DNA from 3 places in the Azospirillum sp. A26 genome. Region 2 is predicted to be linked to each of the others. Evidence: predicted binding sites of a transcription regulator. Region 2 holds the regulator's gene; each other region holds the start of a gene.

Region 1 (4,150 bases), on a different replicon from region 2:
TCCGCGATGGTGCAGGCGACCTCCGAATCCTCCGCGGTGATCGGCGCCGAGCTGGGGCAGACGGTGATCCCGCTGTTCCAGCTGCGCGGTGCCGAGGCGGCCCTGGCCAAATCTCTGCTGATCGGCGCCTTCGAGGCCAACCGGTCCAAGGTGATGTCGCTGTCCACCGACTTCGACTCCGCCCTGTCCGACCTTCAGGGCGCGCTGCGTCCGCTGGCGAAAAGCGAAGCGGCGGCACCGGTAGTGGCGACGATCAACGAGCTTGCCGCCTTCGGCGACGGCGATGCCAGCGTCTACACCCGCCGCGTCCGCCAACTCACCCCCGGCATTCCGGAAGCGGAAGGGCAGAAGCTGACCGAGTCGCTGAACGCCAGCGTCGACGACATCGTCCGGCTGGACCGCGACGCCAACGCCCGCATGCTGCCGCTGATGCTGAACTCACGTGGCCGCATCGCCGCGGCCGGCAACGCGATCGCCGAGCGGATGCAGGATCTGTCCACCAACATGGTCCCGGCCGCGCAGCAGCGCTACACCGTGCTGAGCGGCCTGATGGCCGACGCCAATCTGCTGGCCGGCAAGCTGGCGGAAGCCGGCAATGCCGAGACGCCGGCCCGCCTGGCTGCCGCCCGCCGCACGCTGGACCCGCTGGCGGCAACGATCCGCGGCACCCTGACCGCCTCCGGCGACGATCTGGGGGCCGAGGTGCGCCGGCTGGCGGAGCGGCTGCTGGAACTCGGCTTCGGCAATGACGGCATCCTGGCGCTGCGGGCCGGCGAGTTGGCGGCCTATGCCGAGAATGCCACGCTGATCGACAGCAACCGCAGCACCGGCGCCACCCTGACCGCCATGGTCGACGGGCTGGTCCAGGCGGCGGAAAAGGCGACCGCCGACGGAGCCGCCGCTGCCCACGAGGCGCTGGAGCGCACCAATCAGGTTCAGATCCTGCTGGCGACCGCCGGCGTGCTGCTGGCCGGGCTGATCGTCTCGCTCTATGTCGGGCGCCGCGTCGTCGGCCGGATGGAGACGCTCGCCGATGCCATGCGCCGGGTTGCCGACGGCGACCTGACGGTGGAGCAGAAGGCCGACGGCAATGACGAGATCACCGACATGGCCCGCGCGCTGTTCGTCTTCATCGCCAACGCCCGCGCCATGGAAGAGGCGCACGAGAAGGTGGAGATCGAGCGCCGCAACGCCGCGTCGGCCCGCCGCACCAGCATGCTGGAAATCGCCGACCAGTTCGAACGCAACGTGCTGAGCAGCGTCGAAACCCTGGCCGAGGCCGCGCGCCAGATGGCCGCCCGCGCCCGCTCGCTGACCGACATCGCCGCCAACGCCAACGACCGCGCCGATGCCGCGATGCAGCTGTCCGGCGAGATGGCGGCGGGGATCCAGCAGGTGGCGACCGCCGCCTCGGAAATCTCCCAGTCCATCGCCGAGATCAGCAAGCGCACCGGCGAATCGGCCCGTATCATCGGCGACACCGCCGCAGGCGCCGAGCAGGTGAAGGCCACCGTCGCCGACCTGTCGAGCACGGCGGGAGAGATCGGCACCGTCGTCGGGCTGATCGACGAGATTGCCGGCCAGACCAACCTCTTGGCGCTGAACGCCACCATCGAGGCGGCGCGGGCAGGGGAGATGGGCCGCGGCTTCGCCGTGGTCGCCGGAGAGGTGAAGGCCCTTGCCGGCCAGACCGCCCAGGCCACCGCCGAGATCGCCCGCCAGATCGCCGCGACCCAGGCGGCCAGCCGCGAGACGGCGGAAGTGGTGGCGGCCATGGCCGGCAGCGTCCAGCGCATCGAATCCAACGCCTCGGCCATCGCTGCGGCGGTGGAGGAGCAGGCGACCATCACGTCGAGCATCGTCGACAGCTCCCACCGCGTGGCGGTCGGCACCCAGGCGGCGTCGGACCACGTCGCCGGCCTGTCGGAGGCCGCGGCGAAGGTGCGCGCCCAAGCCGGCGACGTCCTGCTGGTGGCGGAAGGCCTGTCGCACGAGGCGACCAGCCTCGGCTCCGCCGTGCATCTGTTCCTCCAGGAAATCCGGGCCGCGCGATGAGCCTCACCAGGACTTCGCGTTCCCGGTCTCGAACGGGTCGGTTTCATAAAACTGACACGTAAACAAAACAAACCCGTCACCGGCGGCGGCTATGGTCACCGCGACGAAGAAGGCGGGTTCCGACATCCGGCCAAGGCCGGGTTTTTCCGAAAAACCCAACCAAACCGTCCAAACCTATCGGGAGTTTAGCCGTGAAAACCATGACCTCGGCGTTCGTTCGCTGCGCTGCCTTCGGTGCCCTGGCCGTCCTGTCCGTGTCGGTCGCCCCGATTTCGGTCGCTTCGGCCGCCGACATCTCCGGCGCCGGCGCCACCTTCCCGTACCCGATCTATGCCAAGTGGGCCGACGCCTACAAGAAGGAGACGGGCACGGGCCTGAACTACCAGTCGATCGGTTCGGGCGGCGGCATCAAGCAGATCAAGGCCAAGACGGTCACCTTCGGCGCGTCGGACATGCCGCTGAAGCCGGAAGAGCTGGAGCAGGCCGGTCTGATCCAGTTCCCGATGATCATGGGCGGCGTGGTTCCGGTCGTGAACCTGAGGGGCATCAAGGCCGGCGAGGTCAAGCTGTCGGGCACCGTTCTCGCCAACATCTACATGGGCGAGATCACCAAGTGGAACGACGCGCAGATCAAGGCGCTGAACCCCAACGTCAACCTGCCGAACACCGCCATCGCCCCGGTCTACCGCTCTGACGGGTCGGGCACCAACTTCCTGTTCACCGACTACCTGTCGAAGACCAGCCCGAAGTTCAAGACCCAGATCGGCGCCAACACCTCCGTCCAGTGGCCGGCCGGCATCGGCGCCAAGGGCAACGAGGGCGTGGCCAACATGGTCAAGCAGACGGACGGCTCGATCGGCTACGTCGAATACGCCTACGCCAAGCAGAACAACATCACCCACCTCGACCTGCAGAACAAGGACGGCAAGACCGTCTCTCCGAAGATCGAGGCCTTCCAGGCCGCCGCCGCCAACGCCGACTGGGCCAATGCCAAGGGCTACTATGTCCTGCTGACCGACGAGCCGGGTGCGGAGAGCTGGCCGATCACCGGCGCCAGCTTCATCCTGATGTACAAGGCCCCGCAGGACGTGGCGTCTTCGGCCGAAGCGCTGAAGTTCTTCGACTGGGCCTACAAGAGCGGTTCCAAGATGGCCACCGATCTGGACTATGTCCCGATGCCGGAGTCGGTCGTGTCGATGGTCCAGAAGACCTGGTCGCAGACCATCCAGGCCGACGGCAAGCCGGTCTGGACCGCGTCGGCCAAGTAACGACGGCCAACCGACCTCGGGCGGGCCGCCGACCGGCTCGCCCGAGGGCATGATCGCCGGAGGGGACGGAAATTGCGCCGTCCCCTTTGCACGCCTCACGGAGCGGCCATGACCGAGATCGCGCTGACCTTGACCGACGCACACGCCTCCACCGCCCGACGGGCCCGCCGCCAGCGCCTGCAGGATGCGGCTTTCCGCAACGCCACTCTCGCATTCGCGCTGCTCGTCCTGCTGATCCTGGGCGGCGTCACGGTTTCCCTGATCGACGGCGCGCTGCCGGCAATCCGCGCGTTCGGCTTCGGATTCGTCGCAACCGAAGTCTGGAACCCGGTGTCGGAGGAATTCGGCGCGCTCGCCCCCATTTACGGCACGCTGATAACGTCGGTCATCGCCATGGCTGTCGGCATTCCCGTCAGCTTCGGCATCGCCCTGTTCATCACCGAGATGTGCCCCGCCTGGCTGAAGCGCCCGCTCGGCGTCGCCATCGAGCTGCTCGCCGGCATCCCCAGCATCATCTACGGCATCTGGGGCCTGTTCGTCTTCGCCCCCTTCATGCAGTCGACCATCCAGCCCTTCCTGATCAATACGCTGGGCCAGATCCCCGGCATCGGCAACCTGTTCATGGGCCCGCCCTACGGCATCGGCATCCTGACCGCCGGCCTGATCCTGGGCATCATGGTTCTGCCCTTCATCACCTCGATCACCCGCGACGTCTTCGAGACGGTGCCGCCGATGGTGCGTGAATCCGCCTACGGGCTGGGCGCCACCACCTGGGAGGTGGTGTGGAACGTGGTGCTGCCCTACACCCGCACCGGCGTCGTCGGCGG
Region 2 (4,150 bases):
CGACCTATAACCGCTTCGCGACCGCAGGCCGCGCGACAGATCGGGGATACTTCGACGAAGGCCTGCGCCAGCACATGCTGCGCGTCTACAACTACATGGGTGCCGGCCTGATCCTGACGGGTCTGGTCGCGGCACTCGTGTCGTCCAGCCCGGCCATGATGGCCACCATCTTCGGCACGCCGCTGAAGTGGGTGGTGATGCTGGCTCCGCTCGCCTTCGTCATGGTGCTGTCCTTCGGCATCCAGCGCCTGTCCTTCGCATCGGCACAGATGATCTTCTGGGCCTATTGCGGCGCGATGGGCCTGTCGATGTCGGCCATCTTCCTGGTCTTCACCGGGGCGTCGATCGCGCTGACCTTCTTCGTCACCGCCGCGACCTTCCTGGCGATGAGCCTCTACGGCTACACCACGAAGGCCGACCTGTCGAAGATGGGCTCGTTCCTGATGATGGGCGTCATCGGTCTGGTGATCGCCGGCTTGGCGAACATCTTCTTCCAGTCGCCGGCCCTGCACTTCGCGATCTCCGCCATCGGCGTGCTGATCTTCACCGGCCTGACCGCCTATGACACCCAGGCGATCAAGGAAAGCTACGCCGAGGGCTACGATCACGAGAGCACCGGCAAGCTGGCCCTGATGGGCGCCCTGACGCTGTACCTGGACTTCATCAACCTGTTCCAGTTCCTGCTGCAGTTCCTGGGCCAGCGCAACAACGACTGAGCCTAAAGACATTCGACCCGAGACGCCTGATCGGACAAGCATCGGATCACGCGCCAGCCGCCCGGAAGCACCCGCTTCCGGGCGGTTTTCTTTTGTCCGGCTTTTCTCAGGACTCCACCGTCACCGGGTCGCCGACCGCCAGCCCCAGCACCCGGTCGGCCCGCCCGCGGTTGACGGCGATCTCCACCAGCCCGTTGGAGTTCTCGTACCACAGCGGCTCTCCCGGCCCGACGGCACCGAAGGTGCGGGCGCGGGCGATGCGGGCGCCACCGGCGGTCAGCACCGCATCGGCGGGCAGGGCGGAGGCCCGCAGGCCGGTCATGGCATTGCCGTAGACATCGACATAGACGATGCGCGGCAGTTCGTCCGGCCAGTCCGGACGGTCGATGGCGGCGGGATCGAGCGGGCTGCGCGCCACGGCATGCCCGGTGGCGAGGCAGGCGGCGACGGGGGCGAACAGGTCGCGGCCATGGAAGCTGGCGGACAGCCGGTCCGGGATCCAGTCGATTGTCCAGGCGTTTAGCGACGTTGTGCGGCGGGCGATCAACGCGAACAGGCCGTTGTCGGGACCGACGAACCAGCGCCCGTCGGCCTCCACCATCACCGGCCGCCTGTCGGTGCCGACGCCGGGATCGACGACAGAGAGAAAGACGCTGCCGGCCGGGAAGGCCGCAGCGTAGGCAGCCAGCAGATAAGCGGAAAGCTGCGGGTCGAAGGCGGGGGCGTCGGCGAACAGGTCGATGACCGGCACGGCCGGCGCCTGTTGCGCCAACACCGCCTTCATCTGGCCGGTGTAGGGACCGGAAAGCCCGAAATCGGTGAAGAGCAGGATCATGGGGGATATGGGGGAAGGCATGGGGGCCAGTCTCACCAATGCTGCGGTGGTTCTGCCCCCATCCTACCCCCATCCCAACCCTGGGCTCACACCGACTTGGTATCCAGCGCGTAGCCGGCCGACCGCACGGTGCGGATCAGGTCCAGCTCGTCCTCCTCATTCATCGCCTTGCGCAGGCGGCGGATGTGTACGTCGACCGTACGCGGCTCGACGTACACGTCATGGCCCCACACCAGATCGAGCAGCTGTTCGCGCGAGAACACCCGGCCGGCATGCTGCATGAAATGGCGCAGCAGGCGGAATTCGGTCGGGCCGAGGTGTACGTCCCGGCCGTTGCGGCGGACGCGGTGGGCGGCCAGATCCATCGTGACGTCGGCGAAGGTCAGCACCTCATCGGTCATGCCGGGCGACGCGCGGCGCAGCACGGCGCGCATGCGCGCCACCAGCTCGGTCGGGGAGAAGGGCTTGGTGATGTAGTCGTCGGCGCCGGAATTCAGGCCGCGCACCCGGTCGCCTTCCTCGCCGCGGGCAGTCAGCATGATGATCGGGATGTCGCGGGTCTTGGCGTTGCGGCGCAGCTGGCGGCAGACCTCCAGCCCGCTCATCAGCGGCAGCATCCAGTCGAGCAGGACGATGTGCGGCGTCTGCTCGCCGGCGGCCAGCAGGGCCTCCTCGCCGTCGCTGGCAGTGGCGACGCGGAAGCCTTCCTTTTCCAGGTTGTACTTCAGCAGCGTCAGGATGTCGGCCTCGTCCTCGACGATCAGGACGAGCGGCTTCAGGGCCGCGTTCATGGTGGCTCCGTTCACAGCGCGCGTCTCGACGTTAACCGGCATGGCACAGCCTTTTCAACAAAGGAGGGAAGAGGGGCGGGCATTGGGAAAGACAGGGGGCACACAGGGCGGATCTCAGCCATAGCGGCCGGTGATGTAGCCCTGGGTGCGCTCGTCGCGCGGGTTGGTGAAGATGTCCTCGGTGTCGTCGCACTCCACCATCTCGCCGAGATGGAAGAAGGCGGTGCGCTGCGACACGCGGGCGGCCTGCTGCATGTTGTGGGTGACGATGACGATGGTGTAGTTGGCCCGCAGCTCGTCGATCAGCTCCTCGATGTGGGCGGTCGCGATGGGGTCGAGCGCCGAGCAGGGCTCGTCCATCAGGATCACCTCGGGGCTGACGGCGATGGCGCGGGCGATGCACAGCCGCTGCTGCTGGCCGCCGGACAGGCTGGTGCCCGGTTCGCGCAGCCGGTCCTTCACCTCGCCCCACAGCCCGGCGCGCTTCAGCGAGGTCTGCACCACCTCGTCCAGCTCGTCGCGGCCGGAGGCCAGGCCGTGGATGCGCGGGCCGTAGGCGACATTGTCGTAGATCGACTTGGGGAAGGGGTTCGGCTTCTGGAACACCATGCCGACACGGGCGCGCAGCTGCACCGCATCGACCGCCTTGCCATAGACATCCTCGCCGTCGAGCGCGATCCGCCCGTCGACCCGGCAGCCCTCGATGGTGTCGTTCATCCGGTTCAGGCAGCGCAGGAAGGTCGACTTGCCGCAGCCGGACGGGCCGATCAGCGCCAGCACCCGGTTTTCCTGGATGTCGAGGTCGATGCCCTTCAACGCCTGCTTGGCCCCGTAGAACACCGTCACCCCGCGGGCGGTCATCTTGTTGGGCAGCGCGGCGCCCGCGTGTTGACCGGCACGGTCGCCGGCGCGGGGCCGCAGCTTCAGCGGGTTCTGAATGCTCATGACGCTCACCACCGTCTCTCGAAAATCTTGCGCAGGATCACGGCCGCGCCGTTCAGCAGGATCAGGACGCCGAGCAGGATCAGGATCGCCGCCGAGGTGCGCTCGGTGAAGGCCCGCTCCGGACTGTCGGCCCACATGTAGATCTGCACCGGAAGCACCGTGGCGCTGTCGGTCAGCCCATGGGGCACGTCGACGATGAAGGCGACCATGCCGATCATCAGCAGCGGCGCCGTCTCGCCCAGCGCACGGGCCATGCCGATGATGGTGCCGGTCAGGATGCCGGGCATCGCCAGCGGCAGCACATGGTGCAGCACCGTCTGCAAGGGCGAGGCGCCGACGCCCAGCGCCGCCTGACGGATCGACGGCGGCACCGCCTTCAGCGCGACGCGGGACGCGATGATGATGACCGGCAGCGTCATCAGCGCCATCACCAGCCCGCCGACCAGCGGGGCGGAGCGCGGCATGCCGAAGAATCCCAGGAACACCGCGAGGCCGAGCAGGCCGAAGATGATCGACGGCACCGCGGCGAGGTTGTTGATGTTCACCTCGATCAGGTCGGTCCAGCGGTTCTTCGGCGCGAATTCCTCCAGATAGACCGCGGCGGCGATGCCGGTCGGCACCGACAGCGCCATCGTCACCAGCAGGGTCAGCAGCGAGCCGGCGATGGCGCCGCCGATGCCGGCCTGTTCCGGCTCCCGGCTGTCGCCCGCCGTGAACAGGGTGGTGTTGAAGCCCTGCGCCAGCGCACCCGAGGCCAGCAGCGCGTCGGCGGCGGCGATCCTGGCGTCGCCGATCCCGCGCTCGCTCTCCGGCAGGTCGCGGCGGTAGGCGCCCTTCACCAGCTGGTCGATCTGGTCGTCGGC
Region 3 (4,150 bases), 660 kb from region 2:
TGAAATTGTAGGACACCTGCTTCCAGCTGGCGGCCATGATCACCATCGTCAGCGCCTGCCCGCCGTTCAGCCGGTAATCCCAATCATAGCCCAGCGCCCGCAGCGCCCGGCCGAAGGACCCGATGTCGGGGTTGAAGATGAACATCCACAGCACCGCCGCGACGGCCGGGGCCAGCGCGTAGGGCCAGATCAGCATCGTCTTGTAGGCCCGCGCTCCCTTGATCTTCGAATCGGCCAGCACCGCCAGCAGCAGGGCCAGCCCCATCGCCAGCACGGTCACCGCCAGGCTGAAGACGACGGTGACCTTCAACGTGTCGAGATAGTTCGGGTCGCCCAGCACATTGGTGAAGTTCTCGAACCAGACGAACTCGCTGCGGATGCCGAAGGCGTCCTGCAGGTGTACCGACTGCCAGATCGCGTTGGCTGCCGGCCAGATGAAGAACACCAGCGTCACGGCCACCTGCGGCGCCAGCAGCAGGTAGGGCAACAGCCGGTTGTCGAAGGTGACGCGACGCTGCAAAGGATGGTCTTTCGTGAATGGTAAACGGCGCGATCCTTCCCCCGCCTGCGGACGGGGGAAGGATGTTGCAGACTGGGTCAGCCCTTGTTGGCGCGCTCGAAGTTGCGCAGCACGGTGTTGCCGCGCTTGATCGAGGCGTCGAGCGCCTGCTTGGCGTCCTGCTGGCCCTGGAAGGCCTTCTCAAGCTCTTCCTGGATGATGTTGCGGATTTCCGGCAGGTTGCCCAGCCGCAGGCCCATGCTGTTCTCGGTGGTCGGCGTCCGGGTCAGCTGGGCGGCCGGCACGTCGGCGCCGGGGTTCTTCTCGTAATAGCCCTGCGCCTTGGCCAGTTCGAAGCCCTTCATCGTCACCGGGACGTAGCCGGTGTCCATGTGCCACTTGGCATCGACCTCGGGCCGGGCGAGGTAGGTGAAGAACTGCGACACCGCCTTGTATTCGGCCGGCGTGCGCTTGGGCGAGGTCATCACCCAGAAGGCGGCGCCGCCGATGATGCTGTTCTTCGGACCGTCCTTGGCGAATTCAGGCCAGTAGGGCAGCGGAGCGGCACCCCAGGCGAAGGTCGCCTCCTTCAGGATGCGGCTGCGCAGGCCCGACGACGCGTGGATCATCGCGCATTCGCCCGACGGGAACAGGGCGTCGGGCTTGTTGTCGCGGCCGCCATACTTGAACAGGCCGTCCTTCTGCATGTCGATCAGCGTCTGGACATGCTTGACGTAGAGCGGGGCGTCGATCTTCAGCTCGGCGTTCAGGCCGCCGAAGCCGTTGGCCTGGCTGGCGAAGGGCGTGTTGTGGATGGCGCCCAGCTGTTCGAACTGCGCCCACACAGGCCAGGCGGTGGTCAGCGGGCAGGTGGAGCCCGACGCCTTCAGCTTCTTCGTCGCCTCGATCATCTCCGGCCAGGTCGCCGGCGGCTTGTTGGGATCGAGGCCGGCCTTCTGGAAGGCGTCCTTGTTGTAGAACATGATGGTGCTGGAGCTGTTGAACGGCAGCGCCATCATCTTCCCGTCCTTGGACGAGTAGTACCCCTTCACCGCCGGGATGTAGGCGTCGGCGTCGAAGGACGCACCCGTCTCCTGCATCAGCTGGTAGACCGGCTTCACCGCCGGACCGGCGGCCATCATGGTGGCGGTCCCGACCTCGAACATCTGCACGATGTGCGGCGCGTTGCCGGCGCGGAAGGCGGCGATGGCCGCCTGCATCGTCTCCGGATAGCTGCCCTTGTAGGAGGCGTTGACCTGGACCGCCTGCTGGCTGTCGTTGAAGTCCTTGGCGATCTGCTCCAGCTGGCCGCCCAGCGGCTGCGGCAGGCCGTGCCAGAAATCGATCACGGTCTTCTGCTGCGCGAGAGCCGAGCCCGGCAGGGCCGCGGCGAACAGCAGGGCCGAGGTGGTGGCGGCGCCCGACAGGAGGGCAAGCTTGCGGCGGGTCAACATGCGGTGGGTCTCCCTATCCCGGTATGGTTCGCGGTTGTCATGAGGGCAACGGGTTGCCGTCCCGCGACGCTTTCGTGAAGTTTTGGTGGCAATCGCCGACGCCGCTGCACACGACAATGTGTGCGGCGTTGTGTGCGATTGCGAAAAAGGCCGGCAGCGAGATGATCGCTTTCGAAACTGTTTGGTTGCTCTAACCGTCACACTGCGCACGCATACGCGGGTCTGTCAAGACGTCGCATTACAGTTTTATGACGTGAAAATCGCCGCGATGGAATGTTGCAGAGCGAAAACGCGCATGTGCGGAACGGCTAACGCGGGCAGGCGGCATCCGGCCGGCGGGCGGACGGCAGGGAACCGGCTCGTCCGGCCATCAGGCTGCGGCTCAGCAGGCGGCGCAGGGCGGTCGGATCGCAGGGTTTGTGGACCAGGGGAAAGCCGCTGCGGTCGACGCTGCGCAGCCGGTCGGGATCGGTGTCGCCGGTGACGATGACCCCTGGCACCCGCCGGCCGCAGCGGGCACGGACCGCCTGGATGGCGTCGATGCCGGTCTCCGGCCCCGACAGGCGCAGGTCGGACAGCACGAGGTCGGGCGCCGCCGCACCGCCCCCCAGCCCGGCACAGGCTTCGTCGATGCCGCGGGCGGGGATGACCGCATAACCCCAGCCGCGCAACAGCAGCCCGATCCCCTCAAGCTGCACCGCGTCGTCCTCGATCACCAGCACCGTGCCGGATTCCATGGATGTGGCAGCGGCGAAGGACGACTGGCCCGCCGCCGGCTCCGGCTCGCTGTCGCCGGAGTCGTCGCCCGAGCGGTCGCCGTCGTTGCCGGCCAGCGGCACCTCCACCGCGAAGACGGAGCCCTTGCCGAGCCTGGAGCGCACCGTCACCGGATGCCCCAGCACCTGCCCCAGCCGCCGCACGATGGCGAGGCCGAGGCCCAGCCCCTGCTTGCGGTCGCGCCCCGGATTGCCGAGCTGGTGGAAATCCTCGAAGATCACGGCATGGTTGGACGGGTCGATGCCGACACCGGTGTCCCACACCTCGATGCGCAGGAACTCGCCGCGCCGCCGCGCCGCAAGCAGGACGCCGCCCTTCAGCGTGTAGCGCAGGGCATTGGCCATGATCGGCCGCAGCAGCCGTTCCATCAGCGCCGGGTCGCTGGTGATCTGGGCGTCGAACGGGTGGATGTTCAGGCGCAGGCCCTTCGCCTCCGCCTCCGGGCCGAACTCCTCCAGCATCTTGGCGAACAGGTCGTCGACCGGGAAGGTCTGCGGCTTGGCGGTGACCAGCCCGGCCTCCAGCGCCGAGACCTCCAGCAGGGCACGCAGCAGCGCCTCGCCACCGAGGATCGCCTGCTCCAGCTTGTTCGCCAGCTCGATGGAGGCCGGATCGGTCAGCCGGCCGCTCAGCAGATGGTGGAACAGGTGCATCGCCTGGAAAGGCTGGCGCAGGTCGTGGCTGGCCGCCGACAGGAACTTGCCCTTGGCGGTGCGGGCGCGCTCGGCATCGGCGCGGGCCTGTGCCGCCTCCGCCCTTGCTTCCGCCAGGGCGGAGGCCCCGGCATCGGCGACAAGAGCCACCGCGCCGGTGCGGCCATCGGCGTCCGTGACGGGCGTCAGCGCCAGCATGCAGGGAAAGCCGGGGAGCGGTCCGGTGGTGGAGGCAGGCGTGCCGGTCGCCATCACCCGCCGCCGCAGCCCGTCGATCCCTTCGGCCGTTTCGGCCGGCAGCCCGGCCTCTGCCAGCGTCAGCCCCTCCACCCTGCCCGGCGCATGGCCGATCAGGGCGGCGAAGGCCGGATTCGCCACCAGCACGCGCCCGTCCTCGCCAAGCAGGGCCTGGGGAGAACCGTTGGCCGACAGCAGGGCGTCCAGCCAATCCTCACGTGTCGGAGTCTTTCCAGGGATGAGGGGCATGGCATGTACTCGGCAATGCTAAGGGGCAAGGCTAGGGGGTGACCATAAGCAAACGAACATGTGAACCGGCGGCAAATGGGAGGTCTGGAGACCACCGCGTTACCTCTGCTTTATCTTGTGCCCCGATCGATCGTGTCAAATGTGACCTCAGTCGACCCCATAGGCAGGGATCGTTCGAAAGCCCTAATGCTTTAAGCCGAAACTGGGCCGCGGCACCATTCCGACAAAGGGCGGAGGATGCTTCCGCAGCCGGCGCCGGCCGCGCTATAAGACGGCATGGT

Evidence for each region. Region 2 encodes PhoB, which activates phosphate uptake and scavenging genes when phosphate is short. Its sites were predicted from a motif close to TNTCATAAAACTGTCA; they were not measured.
Region 1: a site for PhoB is predicted at 2,097-2,112, ahead of pstS (phosphate ABC transporter substrate-binding protein PstS). Genes of this name have one in related genera too.
Region 3: a site for PhoB is predicted at 2,192-2,207, ahead of ugpB (sn-glycerol-3-phosphate ABC transporter substrate-binding protein UgpB). Genes of this name have one in related genera too.

Annotation. Positions count from the first base shown of each region.
Region 1 covers NZ_CP170475.1:27,426-31,575, forward strand. The annotation lists gene ABNQ39_RS29065 (methyl-accepting chemotaxis protein) at 1-2,055, shown strand, start outside; gene pstS (phosphate ABC transporter substrate-binding protein PstS) at 2,256-3,323, shown strand; gene pstC (phosphate ABC transporter permease subunit PstC) at 3,432-4,150, shown strand, end outside.
Region 2 covers NZ_CP170472.1:2,494,496-2,498,645, reverse strand. The annotation lists gene ABNQ39_RS12595 (Bax inhibitor-1/YccA family protein) at 1-716, shown strand, start outside; gene ABNQ39_RS12590 (SAM hydrolase/SAM-dependent halogenase family protein) at 823-1,551, opposite strand; gene phoB (phosphate regulon transcriptional regulator PhoB) at 1,638-2,342, opposite strand; gene pstB (phosphate ABC transporter ATP-binding protein PstB) at 2,457-3,203, opposite strand; gene pstA (phosphate ABC transporter permease PstA) at 3,293-4,150, opposite strand, start outside.
Region 3 covers NZ_CP170472.1:207,942-212,091, reverse strand. The annotation lists gene ugpA (sn-glycerol-3-phosphate ABC transporter permease UgpA) at 1-520, opposite strand, end outside; gene ugpB (sn-glycerol-3-phosphate ABC transporter substrate-binding protein UgpB) at 598-1,953, opposite strand; gene ABNQ39_RS01520 (PAS domain-containing hybrid sensor histidine kinase/response regulator) at 2,262-3,869, opposite strand; gene ABNQ39_RS01515 (M48 family metallopeptidase) at 4,146-4,150, shown strand, end outside.